4 regions of the Mesorhizobium sp. M0983 genome follow, and region 3 is predicted to be linked to each of the others. Evidence: predicted binding sites of a transcription regulator. Region 3 holds the regulator's gene; each other region holds the start of a gene.
The links. The regulator LexA, encoded in region 3, represses DNA repair genes until DNA is damaged. The targets are predictions, from matches to a motif close to TGTTCNNNNTGTGTTCNG.

Region 1 (4,210 bases), on a different contig from region 3:
CGCGCCTGGTGAAATCGATTCCGCCGACAAGCTGCGGCCGGGGCAGGGCGCCATCGTCCGCGAAGGTCTTACCAAAGTCGCGGCCTTTCGCGACGAGGACGGCACGCTCTACAAACGCTCGGCCGCATGTACCCATGTCGGCTGCCATGTCCATTGGAACTCGCTGGAACGCTGCTGGGACTGCCCCTGCCACGGCTCGCATTTTGCCGTCGATGGCACGGCTTTGAACGGGCCGGCCGTATCGCCCCTGGCTCCTGCCGGATAATCTTTTTTCGCCCCGGCCGCGCAGCTCACAATTCCTTTTCGGCGAGCTCGCGAAACGCGTCGGGAACGGACCGCGACAGTCCGAGCGCGACCGAGGCGTAGCCGACCGCCTCCCAGCCGAAGCGGTCGCGGATCTTGTCGACGGCGCGATCTGCGGTCCAGCGCGCCGCGCCCTTCCTGGTGCCGGGGCGGCAGCGGTCGAGCCCGAGCGGCAGTTCCAGTTGCAGGCCGGCATGCTGCTCCAGATGCGAGACAGCGATCGCCAGCAGCGAGATTGTCTTTTCGTGCGGATGGTCGATGAGCACCTTGCGCACCAGCGCCTCGGCGATCTCGGCCAGCATGGCGGTTGCCGATATCGGCTGGTCGAGCGTGATCGAGCGCGTCACCGAGCGCAGGTCGGCAAAGCGGACGCGAACCGTCACCGTGCGGCCGGGGCGGGATTTCGCCCGCAATCTTGTGGCGACCCTATCGGCCAGATGCAGCAGCGCAGGCACGAAGACCTGCTCCTCGGCCGGTTTTCGGCCGAGCGCCGATTGCGCGCCGGCCGAGCGCGCCCGGCGCTGCGTCTCCAGCTTGCGCGGATCGCGGTTTCCACGCCAGCGCGTTGAGTTTTTCTCCCGCCGCCGGCCCGAGCAGGCGCTCCAGCGCGCCATCGTTGGTCTTCGCCAGCTCGCCGATGGTGTTGACGCCGATGCCGGCCAGCCGCTCCCTGGTGACCGGGCCGACACCCCACATCAGCTCGACCGGCAGGTGGTGCAGGAACTCCAGCTCGTGGCGCGGATCGACCACCACCCGCCCGTCGGGTTTTGCGACCTGTGAGGCGATCTTGGCCAGATGCTTGGTGCGGGCTACGCCGACCGAGATCGGCAGGCCGAGCTCTGCCCGCACGCGGTGGCGGATCTTGCCGGCGATCTCGGCCGGCGAGCCGAACAGGTGGGTGCAGCCGGCGACGTCGGCAAAGGCCTCGTCGATGGAAATTCGCTCGACCACCGGCGTGAAATCGCCCAGCACCTTGATTGCCGCATCGCCCAGCCGCTGATAGTCCTTGAAATGGCCGCCGACGAAAATGAGTTGCGGGCAGAGTTCCCGCGCCCGCCGTCCCGGCATGCCGCCGCGCACGCCGAACGCCTTGGCTTCATAGGATGCGGCGAGCACTACCCCGCCGCCGACGGCAATCGGCTTGCCGCGCAAGGCTGGGTCGAGCAGTTGTTCGACCGAGGCATAGAAGGCATCCAGATCCGCGTGGAGGATGTTGGCTTCCATCCGGCCCGTTCGCCCGCGGCGGTTCGAACGCCGCCTTGTCTAGAGTTTTGATGAGAACATAAAGAGAACATTGTGGGCGGATTGTCAAGCGGCGCGGAGGGCAGGTGAAGGGCAATTGTTTCAGTTTGGCGCCCTCTGTCTGCCTGCGTTCCAGCGTTGGTGGTTGGCGAAAGTCGAAGCAACATCCAATCTCCCCCCTTGCGGGGGAGATGTCCGGCAGGACAGAGGGGGGTGGGACGGATCGCCAACTTCGACTTCAGTTGTTGCCAACTCGAATCAGCCTGAGGGTTTGGCTCCGATTGGTTGACAGGTCGGAGGGACAGCACCCCCCTCTGCCCTGCCGGGCATCTCCCCCGCAAGGGGGGAGATCGGCAGCTTCGCCGACGGCGCCTGCTGCAGCGACCTACAGCGCCATCTTGTAGCCGAGATGGCTGGCGGTGAAACCGAGGCGCTCGTAGAAGGTGTGCGCTTCCCGTCGACTGTTGTCCGTGGTGAGCTGAATGAGGCTGCAGCCGCGCGAACGGCACGCTTCAATCGCCCATTCGATCATCAGCTTGCCGACGCCGCGAGAGCGCCATTGCCGGGCGACGCGAACGCCTTCGATCTGGCCGCGCCAGGCACCCTTCCTGGAGATACCCGGAAGGAAGGTGAGTTGCAGGGTCCCGACCACTTGCTCGCCCTCGACGGCCACGGCCAGCAACTGGTTGGGATCGGCATCGATCGCGCTGAAGGCATCGAGATAGGATGGCGCGAGCGGCGTGGACGGGTCTTCCCGGTCTGCGCCGAGCGCATCGTCGGCAAGCATTGCAACGATCGCCGGCAGGTCGGGCGCCTGGGCACGACGGAATTCGATCTCGCTCATCGCGCGGAGACATACGGCGCAGTGTTGGCGATCGCAATATCCGTTTTGACTGCAAGGGGGGCGCGCGTCTTCAGGCGGCCTCCAACGCCCAGAGGCGATAGCCGTAGCGGCGGAAGAAGCGGGCGAAGAGGCGCTGCTGCCTGGCGCGGGCGAGGTCGGCGCTGCGCCTTTCCTGTCGCCAGTGCGGCATGTTGCGGAACATCGACAGGAAGCGGGCGGCGTCCTCGATCGCCTCCTCGGCCGACTGCGCCGGGCGGATCGCCGCCAGGAACAAAGCGCGGCTCGGCTTCATCCGGTCGATCGCCGCCTTGCGCTGGCGATGGCCCTGGCGCGCCGTGCGGATGCCGTCCTGGCGGATGGCCGCGAAGGCGGCAAGCATGGCCGGGCTGTCGCCGGCATAACCGCAGGCCTGGGCGAACTGGGCGAGGTCCATCGTCACTCCCTTGCATTCGGTGGACGGAGCGGCCGCGGCTGCGCCGATTCCAGCTTGCATGGTATAGAAGCATAACTCAAATAAATGAACAAAAACTTTCACGTTGGTGTAAGCGGAACCGACTCGACTCCGCCTCGAAAACCGATAATGTGAACAAAGCAGGAACAACGATGGGGATGGCCATGGCATTAGCGGGCAAGGAAGCGACGATCGCCGATGTCGTCTCGATTGCCGTCGAGTGCATCGATTGCGGCCGCAACAGGTGGTGGAAGCCGGCCGAGCTCAAGCGGCATGGGGTGAGGCCGGAGACACCGCTATCAGCACTTTCCGGGCGCCTGATCTGCAAGGCCTGCCGGGCCGACGGCCTGCCGGGCGCCGCCGTTTCGATCCAGGCTGCCTTCATCGACGACCGGCAGCGAGCCCGCGCCGAGGCGCGCCTGCTCAACGGTCGAGAGCTGGAGCAATCGAGGCGGGCTTGAGGGGGAGGGCGTGCTGCTCTTCCCTTCTCCCCTTGTGGGAGAAGGTGGCCGAGCGAAGATCGGTCGGATGAGGGGTGTTGGACGGATCGCTACCTTGATGGCGTAAGTGCTTAAAATGGCGTCTACATTTCCTCCGCCGCGTTCCTTCCAGCACCCTCATCCGGCTCGGCGCTGTGCGCCGATCCACCTTCTCCCACAAGGGGAGAAGGCAACAAGCGCCCGTCAATACCCCAGCAGTTCCTTGAGCGGGATGACGCGGAAGACGTTCTTGATGGCGTAGCGGTTGAAGGTCAGCGTCTTGGGCGGATTGTATTGCTCGACGATCAGCTCGGCGGCGGTGCGCTTGACCAGCTTCTTGATGAAGGCCTTGCCGTTTTGCTCGTTCTCCTCGGGCAGCGTCTCGATCACCACATGGTCGCCGGGCACGGCCTCGCGGCCGCCGCAATAGATCATCTCGCCGGGCTCGTAGCGCGGCACCATCGAATCGCTCAGCACGTGCAGCGCAAACACGTTGCGCAGATGCCGGATCCCCGGCGGCCGCTGGACATAGCCGGCCGGCTGGCCGTTGAAGGTGAAGTCGCCATCGTCGCCGCCGACGGCGGTGCCGAGAAGCTGGATGTCCATCGGCCCGGCGGGCAGGGGGCCGGGATCGGTGACGATCTCGGCATCGGCGACCGGCCCGGCATCTTCGAGGAAGACGACCTCGCCCTTGCCGAGCGCCACCGGGTCGACGCGCAGGAAGGCGGCGGTCTTCAAAAGGTTCTCGGTCTTGGGCAGGTTGCGCCCGGTTTCCCAATTGCCGACGGCAGCGACGTCGGTGTCGTTGTGCTCGGCAATGTGGCGCATCACCAGGCCGCGCTGCTTGCGCGCCCGGCGGATCGCCGCCCCGACCTTGATCGACAGTGCAGT
Region 2 (4,210 bases), on a different contig from region 3:
CCGCGCCTCTTCCTGCGCGCGGCCTGAACGACAATAGTCAACGGAGAGAAACGATGAGCGGCCTTGCCAATCTGGTGCCGATGGTGATCGAGCAGTCGAGCCGCGGCGAACGCGCCTTCGACATATTTTCGCGGCTGCTGCGCGAGCGCATCGTCTTCATCAACGGCCCGATCGACGACGGCACCTCGGCGCTGGTCTGCGCCCAGCTTCTGTCGCTGGAATCCGACAATCCCGACAAGGAGGTCTCGCTCTACATCAACTCGCCGGGCGGCGTGGTGACCAGCGGTTTCGCCATCTACGACACGATGCAGTACATCAGCTGCCCGGTCTCCACCGTTTGTATGGGCTTCGCCGCCTCGATGGCCTCGTTCCTCTTGATGGCGGGCACGCCGGGGCGGCGCATCGCATTGCCCAACGCCAGCATCGTGCTGCATCAGCCTCTCGGCGGTTTCCAGGGCCAGGCCTCCGACATCCAGCGCCATGCCGAGGGCATCCTTCGCACCAAGCGGCGCATGACCGATCTTTACGCCCAGCATTGCGGCCGCACCTACAAAGAAGTGGAACGCACGCTCGACCGCGACTTTTTCATGACCGCGCAGGAGGCCAAGGATTGGGGCCTCGTCGACCATGTTTTCGACACTCGCAAACAGGCCGCGTGAAGCACCTTCGAAGCGATATAAGGGCCGGCAACTTTCAGCGCCGCCGGTCTGGCTTCGGCGCTATCGCCGCACTATAGTCAGGTGATGACCGCCAGCCGTTCACCCAGCCTATACCTTGCCATTGCCGCCATTGTGGGCACGAACATGCTGGTGGGCACGGCATTTGCCCAAGATAATTCGACGTCGGCGCAAAGGGGCGCCCTGCCCGGTGTGACCAGCGACTATCGCATCGCCGAGCCAGCGCTGCAGCCCGAGCCCGACGGGGCGGTTCCCAGCAGCGGCTACGGCACATTCAAGATCGGCGATACCGAAGTTCGGATTTCCGGTAGCATCACCATCGATGTCGCCACCGGCGGGATCAGGCCTCCCAGCCGCTAAGTTCGCCTGGTATGCACCACAAATGTGCGCTTCAAACGAACAGCCCCGCCATTGCTTGTGCAACTGACGGGGCTTCTTGGATCTAAAATCCAAATTGCCGGGAGTGTACTGCCGGCTTTTTATTTCGGATGCTTCGCGGCATTCAGCCGACGATCCGACTAGCAGTCTCTGATTGTTGTGGGGATCGGCAAGTCAACGTTGGCAGATAGCGCAAAACGCCTGACCTGGCCACTTATACCTGCCGCGGCTCCAGCGACACGTGGAGCCTCAAGGAACTATCCGGTGGAGTCATGCCTCTGCACTCCTTCTGTTCATTGTGACTGTCGTCGTCGAAGCGCTCATCGCATAACCCGCGGCGTCTCGCAGGCTAGCCCCAGGCCGCGAGGCCATCGAAAGACGGCCGGCTTCGTTGACGTTTGGAGTCTGCCCCCGTGACGCATGGACGTCAACCTTGAATAGCCGATTACCGAAAAATGTGATCGCGAGACGCTTTGTGAAGCCGGCTGTACGGGCAGCTTTTGTCAGGAGCGTGTTCGGCCTTTGTTCTTTCCGCTTGCCCGTTCGCGCGAAAGGCGGTTAAACGCTTTGGTCGAGAGTTGTGGCGTCTCTCGAAAAGGCGGCGAAATTACCTACATAGGGGATGGTCGGGAAAACCCGCCCATCCCACGAATTCCAGATTCTGAGGCGGCGACCGGCGATGGCCGACCATAAATATCTCTCCATTCGCGGGGCACGCGAACACAATCTGAAGAATGTCGATCTCGACCTGCCGCGTGACAGCCTGATCGTCATGACCGGGCTGTCGGGGTCCGGCAAGTCGTCGCTTGCCTTCGACACCATCTATGCCGAAGGCCAGCGCCGCTATGTCGAGAGCCTTTCGGCCTACGCACGGCAATTCCTCGAGATGATGCAGAAGCCGGACGTCGACCAGATCGACGGCCTGTCGCCGGCCATCTCCATCGAGCAGAAGACCACCTCGAGGAACCCGCGCTCGACGGTCGGCACCGTCACCGAGATCTACGATTATATGCGGCTTTTGTTCGCCCGCGTCGGCATCCCCTATTCGCCGGCCACCGGCCTGCCGATCGAGAGCCAGACGGTTTCGCAGATGGTCGACCGGGTGCTTGCGGTCGAAGAGGGCACCCGGCTGTTCATCCTGGCACCGATGGTGCGCGGCCGCAAAGGCGAGTACCGCAAGGAACTGCTCGAGCTGCAGAAAAAGGGTTTTCAGCGCGTCAAGGTCGACGGCGTCTTCTACGAGATCGCCGACGTGCCGGCGCTGGACAAGAAGTACAAGCACGACATCGACGTCGTCGTCGACCGCATCGTCGTGCGCGGCGATCTGGCGACGCGGCTCGCCGATTCCATCGAGACCGCGCTGAAGCTGGCCGACGGGCTGGCGGTGGCGGAATTTGCCGACAAGCCGCTCGACGCCAGCCAGACCGGCGAGGATTCGGTCAACAAGTCGAAGAACGAGACGCATGAGCGCATGCTGTTCTCGGAAAAATTCGCCTGCCCGGTGTCCGGCTTCACCATTCCCGAGATCGAGCCCAGGCTGTTCTCGTTCAACAATCCGTTCGGCGCCTGCCCGACCTGTGACGGGCTCGGCAGCCAGCGCGCCATTGACGCCAGCCTGGTCGTGCCCGACGAGAATGTCTCGCTGCGTGCCGGCGCCGTCAGCCCGTGGGCGAAGTCGACCTCACCCTATTATGCGCAGACGCTGGAAGCGCTGGGCGTTGCCTATGGCTTCAAGCTCGGCGACAAGTTCAAGGATTTGAGCGAAGAGGCAAAGCAAGCGATCCTGCACGGCACTGGCGAGCGCGAAATCGCCTTCCAGTATGATGACGGGCTGCGCTCCTACAAGACGACCAAGACCTTCGAGGGCGTCATCCCCAATCTCGAGCGCCGCTGGAAGGAAACCGAATCCGCCTGGATGCGCGAGGAGATCGAGCGCTTCATGTCGGCCACGCCCTGCCCGGCCTGCCGCGGCTACCGGCTGAAGCCCGAGGCGCTCGCAGTCAAGATCGCCGGCAAGCACATTGGCGAGGTCACCGAGCTGTCGATCCGCAAGGCTGACCAGTGGTTCACCGATTTGCCTGCTTCGCTTAACGACAAGCAGAACGAGATCGCAGTGCGCGTGCTCAAGGAAATCCGCGAGCGGCTGCGCTTCCTCAACGATGTCGGTCTCGACTATCTGACGCTGTCGCGCAACTCCGGCACGCTGTCGGGCGGCGAGAGCCAGCGCATCCGCCTCGCTTCGCAGATCGGCTCCGGCCTGACCGGCGTGCTCTACGTGCTCGACGAGCCGTCGATCGGCCTGCATCAGCGCGACAATGCCCGCCTGCTCGACACGCTGAAGCATCTGCGCGACATCGGCAACACGGTCATCGTCGTCGAGCACGACGAGGATGCCATCCTGCATGCCGACTACGTCGTCGATATCGGCCCGGCCGCCGGCATCCATGGCGGTCACATCATCGCCCAGGGCACACCGCAGCAGATCATGGCGACGCCCGCCTCGATCACCGGCAAATATCTGTCGGGCGAGCTCGAAGTGGCGACGCCTGCGGTTCGGCGCGAGGCGAAAAAGAACCGCCGGCTGAAGATCGTCGGCGCGCGCGGCAACAATCTGAAGAACGTCACCGCTGAAATCCCGCTCGGCACGTTTACCGCCGTCACCGGCGTGTCCGGCGGCGGCAAGTCGACCTTCCTGATCGAGACCTTGTTCAAGGCGGCGTCACGCCGCATCATGGGCTCGCGTGAGCATCCTGCCGATCACGACCGCATCGAAGGGCTGGAATTCCTCGACAAGGTCATCGATATCGACCAGTCGCCGATCGGGCGCACCCCGCGCTCCAACCCTGCAACCTATACCGGCGCCTTCACGCCGATCCGCGACTGGTTCGCCGGCCTGCCGGAGGCCAAGGCGCGCGGCTACCAGCCGGGCCGTTTCTCGTTCAACGTCAAGGGCGGCCGCTGCGAGGCCTGCCAGGGCGACGGCGTCATCAAGATCGAGATGCATTTTCTGCCCGACGTCTATGTCACCTGTGATGTCTGCCACGGCAAGCGCTACAACCGCGAGACGCTCGACGTGCTGTTCAAGGGCAAGTCCATCGCCGACGTGCTCGACATGACGGTCGAGGAAGGCGTCGATTTCTTCGCCGCCGTGCCCG
Region 3 (4,210 bases):
CCCACCAGCCGGTGAGCGGCTGCTGGATGTCGGCAAGATGCCGCTCAGCCGCATAGATGAAGGCAGGCGCGCCCGGTCCGCCATTCAGATATTTGTAGGTGCAGCCAACGGCAAAATCGGCGTTTGCCGTGTCGAGCTCGACTGGCATCGCACCGGCGGTGTGGCAGAGATCCCAGACGATCATCGCCCCGGCTTCCTGGGCCCTGCGCGTCAGCGCCGGCATGTCGCGCAGTTCGCCCGACTTGTAGTTGACGTGGTTGACCAGCACCACGGCGGTGCGTTCGTCGATCAGCTCTTCGATGCTCGGCGCGTCGACCCCCGAGAGGCACAGCAGCGTATCTTTTCGCGTCGAAACCACACCCTCAGCCATGTAGAGGTCTGTCGGAAAACTGTCGCCCTCGGCGACGATGACCTGCCGCTCCGGCCGCATGGCCATGGCGGCGTGCAGCAGCTTGTAGATGTTGACCGATGTCGTGTCGCAGACCACCGTCTGGCCGGCCGCGGCACCGATCAGGCGCCCGAGCTGGTCGCCGAGTTCGAGCGGCATGTTGAACCAGCCGGCCGTGTTCCAGGCGCGGATGAGATCATGCGCCCATTCTTCGGTCGCTGCCTTGCTCAATTCATCGAAAGCTGCACGCGAAGCGGCCCCTAGCGAATTGCCGTCGAGATAGATCACTCCTTGCGGCAGCACAAAGCGGTCGCGCATCGCGCGCAGCGGATCTGCAGCATCCATCGCCCTTATGGCAACGAGATCGCGAATTCCTGTCATGATTTGTCTGCTCCCCCAAGATTCACCGCAACGCCGGACACGCATCGACGGCATCCATCGGTCACGAGCGGTTCTCCATTACCTGGTATCGCGCAGCAAGGCTCCACCGGCGACAAGTTGCCTGACCACGCGGTGGAAACCAGGAGCCAAGCCAACCCAAGGTTGGCGTTTTGAGTTCGTTTCGTTCACGGTGCATTGACCAAACCGCACAGTCGATACGGCTTCAATTCCGTGCCCTTTGCCGGCTGACGGCCGATACCAGTGCCGCCTTCTGGGAACCCAGAGGCCGCAAACGAAAGCAGAATCAAGGCGATGACGCCCGCGGCGGTGAAAATGCAGCGTTCCGGTTTGGTGAGTGGTATCGTTTCCCGAGCCCTAACACATTCATTAAACTTTAAACAGTTGCGGAACACAACTGGAACAGATAGTGTTTGTTCTGGGTTTGTTTTCTGATTCTGTTGGGGGTCGCTATGCTGACACGCAAACAACACGAACTGCTTATGTTCATCCACGAAAGGCTGAAGGAAAGCGGTATCCCGCCCTCCTTCGACGAGATGAAGGAAGCGCTCGACCTGGCTTCCAAATCGGGAATCCACCGGCTGATTACGGCGCTGGAGGAGCGCGGCTTCATTCGCCGTTTGCCCAACCGGGCCCGTGCACTGGAGGTGCTGCGCCTGCCCGATTCGATCGCCCCCGGCCTAAATGCGGCACGCAAGTTCTCGCCGAGCGTCATCCAGGGCAGTCTTGGGCAAGGTCCTCGGCAGGGCAAGCCGACATCGTCGCGCATGCCTGCAGCCGGCAATGACGACGATGTCGTCGCCGCCGTGTCGATCCCGGTGATGGGCCGCATCGCCGCCGGTGTGCCGATCGATGCCATCCAGCACCAGACGCATTCGATCTCGGTGCCGCCGGACATGATCATGGGCGGCGAGCATTATGCGCTGGAGGTCAAAGGCGATTCGATGATCGAGGCTGGCATTTTCGACGGCGACACGGTGATCATCCGCAATGCCGATACGGCGAGCCCCGGTGAGATCGTGGTGGCACTGGTCGACGAGGAAGAAGCGACGCTGAAGCGGTTCCGCCGCAAGGGCGCCTCGATCGCCCTGGAAGCCGCCAATCCGGCCTACGAGACGCGCATCTTCGGACCAGACAGGGTCAAGGTGCAGGGCAAGCTCGTTGGGCTGATCCGCCGCTACTGAGCTGCGCCCTTGGCGCCGGCTTTTGGCTTGTCGGCTCTGCGGTATGGCGGCATGCCCCGCGCCGCGCGGGAAAATTTCCGCTGCACGTGCCAGGGCCGGTATGATTTTTCGACGGCGAAGCGGATTTCGGCGCGTGTTGCCGCTTGTGGATCGAAATAGACGGCCGCACTTCCCGCGCGCGCCAGTTGCCGTTTGGTGACGACGAGGACCAGCCGGTCGTAGTAGCAGGGATTATGGGCGGTGGCGTCGTCGATGACGATCAAGCTGGCAAAGGCGCAGGCTGGCCGTGCAGTATCGCGGTCATTGGCTAGCGCGATGATCGCGCCGGATGGATGCCTGGCAAGGCAGAGACCGTCCGTGCAAATGAACGGCATGCCCGGCGGTAAGTCGGCCGGATCGGCAATGTCGAATTGCGGATCGTTCTTTCCAGGTGTTTCCGGCGCGACGATAGCCTCTGATGTGAGCGCGCGTTTCCAGTTGTCGATGGTGAACTCATTCGGGCGTGCCCGGTTGACCGCGAGTTCACCGCTGCCGATCGGCAGCGCGACGAGCCGTGCGTCCTCCGAGATCAATACATCGGGTACGCGCGTCTGCGTTGTCGTTAGCAAGCCGGCGAGCGCAAAAGGAAGGGCCACGAGCCGCAACCAGGTCGTCGCCATGCTGGCAATGACGAGGGCGATCGTCACCAAAAGGACAGATCTCAGCGAAATCAGCCCGACCGCATCGATCGGCGAGCGCTCGGAGATCCACCCGGACAGGGCGATCATCGCCGTCAGCCCCTTGCCCATCACGTAGAGGAAAGGCCCATCCGCGCCGAACGGCATCGCCAGCGCACTGAGGACGGCGAAGGGCATGACGACCAGTGAGATGATAGGCATGATGGCCAGATTGGCGAACAGGCTGAGCGGCGCCACGCGCTGGAAATGCCATATGGCGAAAAGCGCCGTGGCGCTCCCTGCAATGATCGAGGTCATCGCCAGGCCGCCCATGCCCAGCAGTACCTTTCTAGTGGCAAAGCGTAGCGGCGACCGCCGGGGCGGCGGCGTGGTGGCCCCGCCGGCGCGGTAATCGGACCAGCCTGCATAGGCGCCGACAAGGGCCGCCGTCGCGGCGAAGGACATCTGGAAGCTCGGACCGACCACCTCGTGCGGCGACACCAGAATGACCGCGATGGCCGAGATCGCCAGGTTGCGCATGGTGAGCGCGGCCCGGTCGAACAGCACGGCGATAAGCATCACCGCCAGCATGATGAAGCTGCGTTCGGCCGCCACCACAATGCCGGAAAAGACGAGGTAGGCCGCAATCGAAAAAAGCGCGGCGGCCGCGGCATATTTCTTGACCGGCCGTCGCGATGAGAAATCGGGAAACAACGCAAAGGTGCCGCGTAGCAGCGCCATGATGGTGCCGGCGACCAACGCCATATGCAGCCCCGAGATGGAGATGATGTGATAGATGCCTGTACGCCGCATCGCTTCGTTGATCTCCTCGGGAATGCCGGCGCGCACGCCGACGATCAGCGCAGCAGCAATCTCGCCCTCGGCGCCGCCGATGCGGCTGCGGATATGGTCGGCGATGGATTCGCGCGCGTCTTCGATCGAGGAAGAAAGCCGCGCGGCAAGCGGCATGCTGCCCGACGACACGACTTTCGGATTGCCGAGAAAAAAGCCGCTGCCGCCGATACCGGCGAAATAGCTGTCGAAGGAGAAATCATAGCTGTCGGGCCGCACCGGCCCGGTCGGCGGCAGCAGCCGCACATAGCCGGCGATCTCGGAACCGGCGGTCAGCTCAGCCGGTATTTTCATCGCCGAAACGCGGACCCGTTCCGGCATGTAGCGCAGTGTCGGCCTGGCGGTTGAGATCACATCGATCGTCAGCCTGATGCGGCCGCTCGCCATGGGCTCGAACGATACGACGCGACCCGTGAGGCGCGTTGAGATTTCGGAACCGAGCATATGCGTTCCGACACGCCAGGTCTCGACCTTGGCGGCAAGCACGCCAAGCGCGCAGAGCAACGCCGCCATGAAGCACAGGCGGGTTCTGGGCCACGACCGCGAGGCGACGGCACAGAGGGCTGCCAAGGCGACGATTGCGATCGGCTGTGGAAAGGCCGGCTCCACCGCCAGCGCAAAATATACGATCACCCCGCATGCGAGGAACACCGGCACCAGCAGGAAGGCAACCCCACGGTCGAGCTCCAGGCCGACCGCCGAGGTTACGCCGTTGCGGATACGGGACGGTG
Region 4 (4,210 bases), on a different contig from region 3:
CCCCTTCGTTCCCGTACGCATCGCGGTACTGACCGTTTCAGATACGCGCAGCCTCGCCGACGACAAATCCGGGCAGACCCTGGCCGACCGCATCACCGAGGCCGGCCACATCCTCGCCGCTCGTGACATCGTCACCGACGACCGCGACAAGATCCGCGACAAGGTTTTGGGCTGGTCGAAGGACGATGCGATCGATGTCGTCATCACCACCGGCGGCACCGGCTTCACCGGCCGCGACGTGACGCCGGAGGCGCTGGAGCCGATCTTCGAAAAGCGCATGGACGGCTTTTCCGAAGTGTTCCACCGCATCTCCTACGACAAGATCGGCACTTCGACGATCCAGAGCCGGGCAACCGGCGGCGTCGTCAACGCCACCTTCGTCTTCGTGTTGCCGGGCTCGCCCGGCGCCTGCAAGGACGCCTGGGACGGCATTTTGAAGCCGCAGCTCGACTATCGGCACATGCCCTGCAACTTCGTCGAGATCATGCCGCGCCTGGACGAGCATTTGCGGCGCGGCTGAGACGGAGCGAGGTATCAGCCGGGCGATCCCGCCTCAGCGAATGACCGGCTCGCCGTGAAACCGCCGGCGCGACGGCGGCGAGACGCCGAAGCCGACTTCCATCATCAGTCGTGGCGTGCGCGTCGGCACGGTACCCATATGGAAGCCGAACGGATCCTCGACAAAGCCGAGACCGGCCTGCCCCGTCAGCGTGACCGGGCTCTGCTCGCCATAGACGCCCAGCACCTCTTCCGCCGAATGGCCGACCAGAAGCGTCAGCTGATGCTTCAGGATGCGGCGGTTGTGGGAGCCGCGGACATAGACATGCGGCCCGGTGTCGTTGTCGACCGGCACCAGGTAGAAAAAGAACTTCAGCATGCGCCAGTCGTCGAGGTCGAAATGGTATTTGCCGAGCGAAGCCATGTTCTTGTCGGCGTCCGAGACGCCACCGGTCGGAAAGCTCCACCAGACGCGGGTGGTGATCAGCTTGGCCTGGCTGCCGAGATAGTGCGCTGCGATGTCGAGGAGTAGCGGATCGCGCTGCACGGCGACCGCAGCGTTGCAGTCGAGGACCCGCTCGAAATAGTGGCCGCTGAGCAGCGGGCGGCCGAAATGCTTTTCTGCATCGGCGTGTTTTTCGGGCAGGAATTCCAGCCGGCGGTCGAAATTGCCGAAGCATGGCGTGTGCTCGGCGAAGCGGGCGATCTCCTCATGGATGGCGGCTGGCAGCGTCAGGCCCGAATAGAGCCCCTCCGTCCGCAGCGCGCCGACGACGGCATCGCGATCGACGCCGGCGAACATCGTTTCACTGACATTGCGCGCCGGCCGAACCGGCTTCGCACCGCGCCAGTGCAGCCGCCGCGCCGGCATGGTGCGCGCCAGCATGAACATCGGCAGCCATGCCGGATTCTCGCGAAGGTCGGAAAGATAGGTCGGAATGCGGGCGGCGATGCGGCGCAGCGTACCGCCGTTGCGTGCGATCGCCTCGAGGCTTGCAGCGCCGGACTTGTCAGGGCTTGAAAGGGTCATCGGGGTCCTCAAATGTCGAGGGAACAGCATCGACGATAGTCGTCGTCGCCGCTCCGGCACACCCCAAACCCATTCGCCCGTATCGCTGGGAATGGTAACCCCCGGCCAGATTTTGTGCAATGCACAATAAACGACAACCCGCCAGAAAATTTGCTTGGGCGGCGTTTCCTAGGCCGGGATGGTAAGCCGTCACTTCCGCGGCGCCACCCAGATCTCGGCGTGGAGCCTTCTTGTCGCCAGGCCGCGGGCGATCGCTTCGGCGCTGCGGGCGCTCTTAGACAGCGCGGCGGCCTGACGCTTGCTGATCACCAAGCCTTCGGCGAGAGCGCGATTTCCGGCAAAGACCCGCGACAGGAACGGCGCGCGGCTGCCGCGTGCCCGTGAAAATCGCGCCGCCATGGTTTGCCTGGCCGTATGGGCGACGACCTCGTCGATCCAGCCCTCCCCCAGCCGCGCTCCCGGTTCCAGCAAAAGCAGCCAGTCGCCCTTGGCCTGCCTGATGCCGGCGGCGATGCCGCCGCTGACATAGTGGCAGCCGGCATGTTCGGCGACGCGGTGCGTCTGATCGGTCGAGCCGGTGTCGCAGACGAGAACGTCGCGCACCACGCCTTCGACCGCGCCGCCGATCAGCGAGGCGAGCGTGCGGGCGAGGCCCTCCTCGTCATTCAGGGTTTCGATCAGGACGCTGAGCATGTTTAGCCGAATAGCGGAAAGCGGTGGGCAGCGCCAGTTTTTGCGGCACGCCGCGAGAAAGTTCTTGCTTTGTTCCACTCGGTGCGATAGGAATACATTCATGAGCAGAGCGATTCGACAGCGGGCGGACAGTCCCTGGGAAAGGGCCAAAATGGAACAGATCGTGCGTGCCGACATTGCCGCCTTCGGCGCTGGCAGGGCCGAGATGGCGAATGCGATGATCGAGCAGAGCGGCATGCGCGTCCGCCCAGACCGCAATCGCGGCAGGTCGGCGGGCATCAATCCGTCCGGCCGTTTCGAGCCGGTCAGCCGGCATGTGTTCGACGACGGCTGGAATTCGCTGGAGGAGCTGCCGCCCTTCAAGACCGAGGTACAGGTCGAGAAGCCGCGCACCATCATCACCCGCAACGAATCGCCCGACATCTCCTTCGACCGCTCGATCAATCCCTATCGCGGCTGCGAACATGGCTGCGTCTATTGCTTCGCGCGGCCGACGCACAGCTTCATGGGCCTGTCGCCGGGGCTGGATTTCGAATCGAAGCTGTTTGCCAAGCCGGATGCGGCGCGGCTGCTCGACAAGGAATTGTCCAGGGATAATTACCAGCCGCGCACCATCGCCATCGGCACCAACACCGATCCCTACCAGCCGATCGAGAAGCAATACCGGATCATGCGCGAGATCCTCGAAGTGCTGGAGGCGCGCGGGCATCCGGTCGGCATCGTCACCAAGTCAGCGCTGGTGACACGCGACATCGACATTCTGTCACGCATGGCCGAACGCGGGCTGGCCAAGGTGGCACTGTCGGTGACGACATTGGACAGGATGCTGGCCAGAACGATGGAGCCGCGCGCGTCGACGCCGACCAAGCGGCTGGAGGCGATCAGGCAGCTTTCGGACGCCGGCATTCCGGCCTCGGTGATGGTCGCGCCGATCATCCCCGGACTGACCGACTCGGAAATGGAGCGCATTCTCGATTCGGCGCAGGCAGCGGGCGCGCGTGAAGCGGGCTATGTGCTGCTGCGCCTGCCGCTGGAGGTCGCGCCGATCTTCAAGGACTGGCTGCTGCGCCACTATCCCGACCGCTATCGCCACGTCATGTCGCTGATCCGTTCGATGCGCGACGGCAAGGACTACGATTCGGAATGGGGCAAGCGCATGAAAGGCTCCGGCCCTTATGCCTGGCAGATCGGCCGCCGTTTCGAGATCGCCGCCAAACGGCTCGGCCTCAATGCCGAGCGGCGCTCGCTGAGGACCGACCGGTTCGTCCCCGCCGCCAAGGCAACCGAGCAGCTGATGCTGCTGTGACAAAGCGTCTCGCGCCAGCCGCTTGAAGCGGCCGCAGCAGGCGAAAAATCCCGTCCGGCCTGTCCTGTCCCCGGGCTTGCAGACGGTAGCCCCTCCTGGTCCGGTGCCCCGCCCGACCCGGAGGGGACTTGCGGAGAATCGGAGCCGATGCGAACCTCGCCGCACCATGGCTCGCCCGCGTTCCGATTCTCCGCTTCTCTTCGAAATCGTCGAGAAACCCGACTTCTCGTTCGAGACGAAGGCGATGGCCGAAGGCCTGTGGCCGGTGGCGGGGATGGACGAGGCCGGCCGCGGCCCGCTCGCCGGGCCGGTGGTGGCTGCAGCGGTGGTGCTCGATCCCGCCAACATCCCCGACGGCCTCGATGATTCCAAGCGGCTGACGCATTTGCAGCGCGAGGCGCTGTTCCTGAAAATCCTCGGCTCCGCACTCGCCGTATCGATGGCCTCGGTCAGCGCCGAAGGCATCGATGCCTCCAACATCCTCAAGGCCAGCCTGGAGGCGATGCGCCGTGCAGTGGCCGGCCTGTCAATCCGGCCGAAGCTGGCGCTGGCCGACGGCCGCGACGTGCCGCCCGGCCTGCCCTGCGAGGGCAAAGCGCTGATCAAGGGCGACCAGCGCTCGCAGTCGATCGCTGCAGCCTCGATCGTCGCCAAGGTGTTGCGCGACCGCATGATGTGCGGCT

Region 1: the regulator LexA is predicted to act here: its motif matches at 1,580-1,597, upstream of NKH71_RS14445 (Y-family DNA polymerase).
Region 2: the regulator LexA is predicted to act here: its motif matches at 1,568-1,585, upstream of uvrA (excinuclease ABC subunit UvrA).
Region 4: the regulator LexA is predicted to act here: its motif matches at 2,281-2,298, upstream of NKH71_RS11500 (PA0069 family radical SAM protein).

Annotation. Positions count from the first base shown of each region.
Region 1 covers NZ_JAMYNH010000006.1:278,940-283,149, forward strand. The annotation lists gene NKH71_RS14435 (FAD-dependent oxidoreductase) at 1-265, shown strand, start outside; gene NKH71_RS14440 (DinB/UmuC family translesion DNA polymerase) at 291-758, opposite strand; gene NKH71_RS14445 (Y-family DNA polymerase) at 730-1,527, opposite strand; gene NKH71_RS14450 (GNAT family N-acetyltransferase) at 1,931-2,389, opposite strand; gene NKH71_RS14455 (hypothetical protein) at 2,460-2,822, opposite strand; gene NKH71_RS14460 (hypothetical protein) at 3,005-3,301, shown strand; gene NKH71_RS14465 (XRE family transcriptional regulator) at 3,524-4,210, opposite strand, start outside.
Region 2 covers NZ_JAMYNH010000019.1:33,850-38,059, reverse strand. The annotation lists gene NKH71_RS26125 (SRPBCC family protein) at 1-27, shown strand, start outside; gene NKH71_RS26120 (ATP-dependent Clp protease proteolytic subunit) at 54-659, shown strand; gene NKH71_RS26115 (hypothetical protein) at 744-1,037, shown strand; gene uvrA (excinuclease ABC subunit UvrA) at 1,735-4,210, shown strand, end outside.
Region 3 covers NZ_JAMYNH010000018.1:86,925-91,134, forward strand. The annotation lists gene kynU (kynureninase) at 1-769, opposite strand, end outside; gene NKH71_RS25880 (hypothetical protein) at 955-1,281, opposite strand; gene lexA (transcriptional repressor LexA) at 1,240-1,971, shown strand; gene NKH71_RS25890 (ComEC/Rec2 family competence protein) at 1,965-4,210, opposite strand, start outside.
Region 4 covers NZ_JAMYNH010000005.1:37,104-41,313, reverse strand. The annotation lists gene moaB (molybdenum cofactor biosynthesis protein B) at 1-520, shown strand, start outside; gene NKH71_RS11510 (phytanoyl-CoA dioxygenase family protein) at 554-1,528, opposite strand; gene NKH71_RS11505 (glycosyltransferase) at 1,718-2,221, opposite strand; gene NKH71_RS11500 (PA0069 family radical SAM protein) at 2,373-3,527, shown strand; gene rnhB (ribonuclease HII) at 3,694-4,210, shown strand, end outside.